Regions from separate parts of the Streptomyces chartreusis genome, predicted to be linked through region 2. Evidence: riboswitches for the same ligand, from Rfam matches in the RefSeq annotation. Region 2 holds a riboswitch; the other holds the start of a gene.

Region 1 (3,567 bases), 670 kb from region 2:
GCTGGCGTGCGAGCTGGCGGAGCGGTGCCCGCCGTCGGAGACGGCCTTCAGCGTCGGCGCGGTGGTCGTCGCGGCCGACGGGACCGAGCTGGCGCGCGGGTACTCCCGGGAGGGCGGCGATCCGGTGGTGCACGCGGAGGAGGCGGCACTGGCGAAGATCGCGGACGGGGATCCGAGGCTCGCGGCCGCCACGGTGTACAGCAGCCTGGAGCCGTGCACGCACCGCTCGTCCCGGCCGGTGCCCTGCGCGCGGCTGATCCTCCGGGCGGGGGCGAGCCGGGTGGTGACGGCCTGGCGGGAGCCGGACACCTTCGTGGCGGGGGCCGACGGGAGCGGGATGCTGGCGGCGCAGGGCGTGGACGTCCTGGTGCTGCCGGAGCACGAGGAGCGCGCCAAGGCGCCCAACGCCCACCTGCTGCCCTGAGCGCCCGGGTGTGACACGGCCCGCACTGATGCCCGAAAAGTCCTGGTCAGGGCGGCGCCCCGGAAAGTCGTGTGCTTCGGGTCCCGCGGATGGCGTACTATTGAGTCATCGCCGCGGGGTGGAGCAGCTCGGTAGCTCGCTGGGCTCATAACCCAGAGGTCGCAGGTTCAAATCCTGTCCCCGCTACTGAAGGCTCAGGGCCGGAACTGATTCAGTTCCGGCCCTGAGTGTTTTCCCGGTCGGCTCTCAGCGCTCGCTCCCCACCGCCGCTTCGGCAACCCTGGTGAGGTGGAGGAAGGGCGGATCACATACGTGCGCCGGTTCGTCCGGTCGCTCCCCGCCCTGCTGATCGCGCTCGGAGCCGCGTACGACTTCGCCACCCCCCTCGACTTCACCGGCGCCCCCTTCCTCACTGCCGCGCCCCTGGTCGCCGCTCCCCTCTACTCCCAGCGCGGCACGATCCTCACGGGCGTCGCCGCCGTTCTCGTACTGCTGGTGCTCCGCATCCTGCGCGGCGGACTGCACAAGGCGGAGGCGGTCACCGAGCTGGTGACCGTGATCGTCGTCTCCGTGCTCGCCGTCCTCGTCAACCTCCTCGTCCGGCGCGGCCAGGAGCGCCTCGCCTCCGTCCGCGAGATCGCCGAGGCCGCCCAGCGCGCCGTACTGCCGGAGCCGGCCGAGCGGATCGGCGGCTTCCAGATCGCCGCGCGCTACGAGGCGGCGCAGGAGGGCGCCTCCATCGGCGGGGACCTGTACGCGGTGCAGGACACTCCGCACGGCGTCCGGCTGATCGTCGGGGACGTGCGGGGCAAGGGCATGGGCGCGGTCGGGGCCGTGGCCGTCGTGATCGGCGCCTTCCGGGAGGCCGCGGAGCAGGAGGTCACGCTGGAGGCGGTCGCGCAGAGGCTGGAGCGGGCGCTGGCGCGCGAGCGCACCCGGAGCGAGGGGATCGAGGCCCGCGAGGGGTTCACCACCGTCGTGCTCGCCGAACTGCCGCACGGCGACGCCGTCGTGCGCCTGGTCAACCGCGGGCATCCCGCACCGCTGCTGCTGTACGCCGACGGCACCATACGCCCGCTGCCCGCCACCGAGCCCGCCCTGCCGCTCGGCATGGGCGAGCTCGGCACCTGGCCCGACCGGGCCGACGAGGCCGGCTTCCCGGGCGGGGCCACGCTGCTGCTGTACACCGACGGGCTGTCCGAGGCGCGGGACGCCGGCGGGCGGTTCTACGACCCCGGGACGGGCCTCGCGGGACGCGCGGAGGTGCTGCGCGAACCGGGTGCGTTGCTCGGTGTGCTTTCGGTGGAGGTGCGACGTCACTCCGGTGGAGGGATGGCGGACGACATGGCGCTCATCGCCGTGCGCCGACCCTGATCGTCGTCACCGGGGGTGATCGGACGACAGCCCTCCGCATAACAACTGACACACCGTCAATACCTATGTGGCCTCTGAGGTTTGGCCAACTCGCCCGATTTAGGCCGCTCGTGACCCGTAAGTCCGGGCGAAAATCGTTAATGATCAAGAGGAACAGCTTGGAATCCGCACCTCGCGTCTATTAACGTTCGATAACGCAGCGCGGTCGTCCCAGCCGTCACAAGAGGCGGCTCCGTGCGCACGCGCCGAGTCCCGCAAGGGAGCCGGGGAACCACCACCCTGGGGTGAATCGCGCGAATATCGCCGGGAAGTCACGGTTGATATACGCGCGTAGGAGACCTTCCTGCTCCGAACCCGTCAGCTAACCCGGTAGGCGAGAAGGAAGGAAAGGAGTACGCCCACGTGGCGTCCAACCGGCCTGCTCCGCAAGCCCCGTTCGTGCCGAGTCAACGCGACACCGACACCTTCGGCTACGACCGTCTCCGCACCGACGAGGGCCCGTTCGAGGAGTGGAACCCGACCGCGGAGTCCATTCGTCCCGTTCGTGGCAGGCACCGCGTCTCCAAGCAGCGTGGCGGGGGACTCGCCCGCAGCTCCACGGTTCTCGGCGTCGGCGTCATAGCCGCCGTCGGCGCGGGCGGCATGGCCAGCGCGAACAGCGGCAAGCCGCCGGTCGCCATCACCATGCCCGACCTGCCGCTGATCTCCGACGACTCCTCCGAGCCCGCCGACGACGCGGCCACCGCGTTCAGCACGATGGGCGAGACCACCGAGCAGACCGCGCAGGGCACCTCGGACGCCGGTGAGGCGCTGCGCAGCCGGATCATCGCCCAGGCCGAGCTCCAGCAGGACCAGATCGACAACAAGGCCGCCGCCGCTGCCGTCGCCGCCGCCCAGAAGGAGGCCGCCGACGCGGCCGCCAAGGCGGAGAAGGAGGCCAAGGCCAAGGCCGCCGCCGCGAAGGCCGCCGCCGAGGAGGAGGCCCGCAAGAAGGCCGAGGCCGAGCGCCTCGCCGAGCTGGCCAAGCAGTACACGCTGCCGACCTCCTCGTACACGATCACCTCGACGTTCGGTCAGGCCGGCGCCTACTGGTCCTCCGGGTACCACACGGGCCTCGACTTCGCCGCCCCCACCGGGACGCTGATCAAGGCGATCCACTCCGGCACGGTCACCTTCGCCGGCTGGGACGGCTCCTACGGCTACAAGACCGAGATCACCCTCGACGACGGCACCGAGCTCTGGTTCGCGCACCAGTCCTCGATCAGCGTCAGCGTGGGCCAGAAGGTCAACACGGGCGACGTCATCGGCCGCGTCGGCGCCACGGGCAACGTCACCGGTGCCCACCTCCACCTCGAGGTGCACCCCGGCGGCAGCACCAGCGGCATCGACCCGATGGCCTGGCTCCAGGGCAAGGGCCTCACCCCCTGACCCACCCCCGAGACGGGTATCGCGTCTGATCCCCGGCGGTCCTGGCGACGACCCCCCGACGCCAGGACCGCCGGTTTTCGGCATGTCCGAAAGAGTCCGTCAACGCCCCCGGTACGCCGGCCCGGTCACGTCCGGTACGGGTTGTACGCGGGGTACGGCGCCGGGCCGTACATCGGCCCCTCGACCTGGCCGTAGGACTGCCAGTAGACCGGCATCGGCGCCACGTGCGGGTGGCCGTAACCGTGCTCGTGCCCCCGCCAGGACTGTGCGGCGGCCGCGTGCTCCAGGGCAGGGCGGGCGAACTCCCGGCGGTGCCACAGCGCGTGCAGCAGCTCCTGCTC
Region 2 (3,567 bases):
CCGCCACGAGCTCCTCGTAGTACTCCGTCATCTCGGCGGCGGAGCGCTCCTTGCCCTCGAAGAGGTACTTGCCGTCCTTGTAGAACTCGGAGGCGGCGACGTCGAGCGCGAGGGCGATCTGCTCGCCGGGGGCGTAGCCGGCTTCCTTGATGGCCTCGAGGATGAGGTCGAGGGCCTCGCGGTTGGAGCCGAGGTTCGGGGCGAAGCCGCCCTCGTCGCCGAGGCCGGTGGACAGGCCGCGGCCCTTCAGCACCTTCTTGAGGGTGTGGTAGACCTCGGTGCCCCAGCGCAGGGCCTCGGAGAAGGACTCCGCGCCGATCGGGGCGATCATGAACTCCTGGATGTCGACGTTGGAGTCCGCGTGGGATCCACCGTTGAGGATGTTCATCATCGGGACGGGCAGCAGGTGCGCGTTCGGGCCACCGAGGTAGCGGAACAGCGGCAGGTCGGACGCCTCGGAGGCGGCGTGGGCCACGGCGAGGGAGACGCCGAGGATGGCGTTGGCGCCGAGGGAGCCCTTGTTGTCGGTGGCGTCCAGGTCGAACATGGCCTGGTCGATCAGGCGCTGCTCGGTGGCGTCGTAGCCGACCAGCTCCGGGCCGATCTGCTCGATGACGGCGAGGACGGCCTTCTCGACACCCTTGCCCTGGTAGCGGTTCGGGTCACCGTCGCGGAGCTCGATGGCTTCGAAGGCACCCGTCGAGGCGCCGGACGGAACGGCGGCACGACCCGTGCTGCCGTCGTCGAGGCCGACCTCGACCTCGACCGTGGGATTGCCTCGGGAGTCCAGGATTTCCCGGGCTACGACGACGTCGATGGACGGCACGAGCATCTCCTTCATGGGATGTGACGCGGGTACGCAGTCCGCGGTGGGTACTGCGAGACGAGCCTAACCGGCTCCGGGCATCAGACCAGCGGTCGACCGCCCCGTGGACAGAACCGAGAGTAAATTGTTTCCGAACGGAACAAAGACACGGTACAAAAAACCCCGCCCCGGTGCGTACGGGGGAAGACGCACCGAGGCGGGGAGCATGGGGACGGGGGTGACCCTCACGACGCCCTCACTATGAGGTCCACGTATGTGAAGGCGCCGTGGTTCAGCTGTCGCCCGTCTGTTACTTCAGGTGCAGCTGCTGACCGGGGTAGATCAGGTTGGCGTCCTCGACGATGTCCTTGTTCAGCTTGAAGAGCTTCTCCCAGCCGCCCTTGACGTCGTGCTCGGCCGCGATCGAGCTGAGGGTGTCACCCTTGGCGACCTTGTACTCGCCGTCGCCCTTCTTGACCTTCTTGCCGGTCGGGGTGGTGACGGTCTTGGTGCTCTTCTTGGCGGCCGGGCGGTCGGCGGAGCGGGAGGCCGACTGCTGCTCGGAGGAGCGCGTGGTGGACTCGGTGCTCTGCGAGGAGCCGGCGGAGGAGCCGTTGTACGCGGCGCTCGACAGGCCGGTGCCGCAGTTCGGCCAGGCACCCTTGCCCTGGCCCGCGAGGACCTTCTCGCCTATCGCGATCTGCTGGGCCTTGGTGGCCTGGTCGGCGGTGGCGGCGTACTGGGTGCCGCCGTACGCGGCCCAGGTGGAGGCGGAGAACTGCAGACCGCCGTAGTAGCCGTTGCCGGTGTTGATCGACCAGTTGCCGCCGGCCTCGCACTGGGCGACGGCGTCCCACTCGGAGGCGGTGGCGGCGGAGGCGCTGCCCGCGGCCATCAGCGGGGCGGCGACGGCGGCGGCACCGGTGACGCCGACGACGGCGATGGCGCGAGCGGCCTTGGACGGACGACGGTGCTTGCCCTTGCTGGAAAACAGCATGGTTGGATCCCCTCACCGACGCCTACGAGGTGAGCTGTCGGGTTCGGGCCGGTTGAGTTGCCCGGCCGCGCAGGTGCACCTTTCGGCTCCCGCTGCGCGACTTCACCCCGAGCCGGTTCCGGCGGCGCGGCCCCGAAGGACCTCAACTGCCGGACCCGGCGCAAACCTTGGGTCCCCCGCTCCTGCCTACGGCGCTTGACGCGACGACTGTTCCCGTACGGCCGCCGGCAGGATTCGGCGTGACGGCTGTAGGGGCCCGCTCTGGTGGCGAGCGGTCACGACCGTAGACACGCGATTCGCGGAATTACAAAGACGATCAGGGCTTCTGAGATCTATCTCTCACTACTTTCAAAACGGACATTCAACGCGAAACGTGACGTGAACTGCCGTTGTTTTTCGCCCTGTTCGCCCGTTATTCGACGGGGACGTCCAGCGTCTGACCGGGAGCGATGTGGTCAGCTTCGGCACCGATGGCCTGCTCGTTCGCCCGGTACAGCGCGCGCCATCCGCCGTCGAGGTCAAGGGAGTCGGCGATGGAGGCGAGCGTGTCGCCCTCGCGGACCTTGTACGAGGCGTGGCGCCCGGCGGACTTGGTGCTCGCCTCGCCGGCGCCGCTCTCTTCGGCGCTGGGGCCGCGGTGCTTTCCGGTGCCGCTCGTCACCTCTTCGACCGCACCCTTGGCCTCGCCGTCGACCGAACCGGTGTCGACGAGGCTCCAGGAACCGGCATCCTGTGACCAGTTGTCCTGATTGTCCGCCTCAGGCGCCTCGGCGGGCGAGCCCTCCGGCGACTGAGACGCCGTCGCCTCGGGCGACGCATCGGACTTCGAGGACTTGTCGGACTTCGACGATGAAGACGGAGAAGAAGAGGACTTCCCGGGCGATTCGGACGAATCATCCGGAGTGCCGCTCGCCGACTGCGAGGGATCACCGGACGGCGTGGACGCCTCCGAGGAACCGTCGGAGTCGGAACCCTCTGACGAATCAGATGAATTCGACGAGCCGGACGAGTTGGACGAATCGAGCAATCCGGAGGATCCGGACACCTCGGAGGGCGAGTCGCCCTCCACCCCGGTGTCGAGGTCGACCGATCCGGACTTCTTGGTGAGCCCGTTGAGCACCGCGCACGTGCCCCACGGCTTGGTCCCCTGGTCCGCGAGGATCTTCTGCGCCACGGCGATCTGCTGCGAGCGGCTGGCCAGGTCGGGGCTGGTGGCGTAGTCGAGGCCGCCGTACGCCTCCCAGTCGTCCTGGGTCAACTGGAGACCGCCGTACTGCCCGTTGCCTTCGTCGGCGCTCCACGAGCCGCCGCTCTCGCACTCGGCCACCTTGTCCCAGACGGTTCCGTCGGCCGCGCTCGCGCCGGTGGCGCCGAGGAGCGGGATGGCGATCGCGGATCCGGTGACTCCGGCCGCGACGAGGAGAGCCGGAGCCTGACGGGGGCGACGGTGACGACCGTTCCCGGAGAGCATGCGGGGACCTTTCGCGAGGCAGCACTGAACACGGCGCGTAAAACCTGGACGCCTTGTTGATCCGTGAACGTATAGGCAGACGATCACTTGTCACAAGTTAATGCCGCGTAGATCACGTGAAGATCACAGACATGAGTGCGTGTCACGTTTGCCGAGGGGGACGTACTCACCCAACGGGGGTGAACTCCACCGGAAGCATACGCAGTCCGCGCATGATGAGTCCGCCCCGCCACCTCAACTCCTCGGGATCCACGGCGAGTCGGAGATCCGGGAGGCGGGTGAGGAGCGTGGCGA

Evidence for each region. A riboswitch is a leader RNA that binds a small molecule or an ion and turns the genes downstream of it on or off. The one in region 2 is predicted to bind cyclic di-AMP.
Region 1: it holds a riboswitch for cyclic di-AMP, as region 2 does, so the genes downstream of both, CP983_RS22650 (M23 family metallopeptidase) here and CP983_RS25710 (transglycosylase family protein) in region 2, are expected to answer to the same signal.

Annotation. Positions count from the first base shown of each region.
Region 1 is NZ_CP023689.1:5,181,437-5,185,003, forward strand. Features, by position in the region: gene CP983_RS22635 (dihydrofolate reductase family protein) at 1-424, shown strand, start outside; tRNA gene CP983_RS22640 (tRNA-Met) at 537-610, shown strand; gene CP983_RS22645 (PP2C family protein-serine/threonine phosphatase) at 713-1,798, shown strand; cyclic di-AMP (ydaO/yuaA leader) riboswitch at 2,032-2,189, shown strand; gene CP983_RS22650 (M23 family metallopeptidase) at 2,201-3,226, shown strand; gene CP983_RS22655 (PrsW family intramembrane metalloprotease) at 3,352-3,567, opposite strand, start outside.
Region 2 is NZ_CP023689.1:5,852,312-5,855,878, reverse strand. Features, by position in the region: gene eno (phosphopyruvate hydratase) at 1-832, opposite strand, end outside; gene CP983_RS25710 (transglycosylase family protein) at 1,116-1,802, opposite strand; cyclic di-AMP (ydaO/yuaA leader) riboswitch at 1,807-2,006, opposite strand; gene CP983_RS25705 (transglycosylase family protein) at 2,215-3,273, opposite strand; gene CP983_RS25700 (cytochrome P450 family protein) at 3,440-3,567, opposite strand, start outside.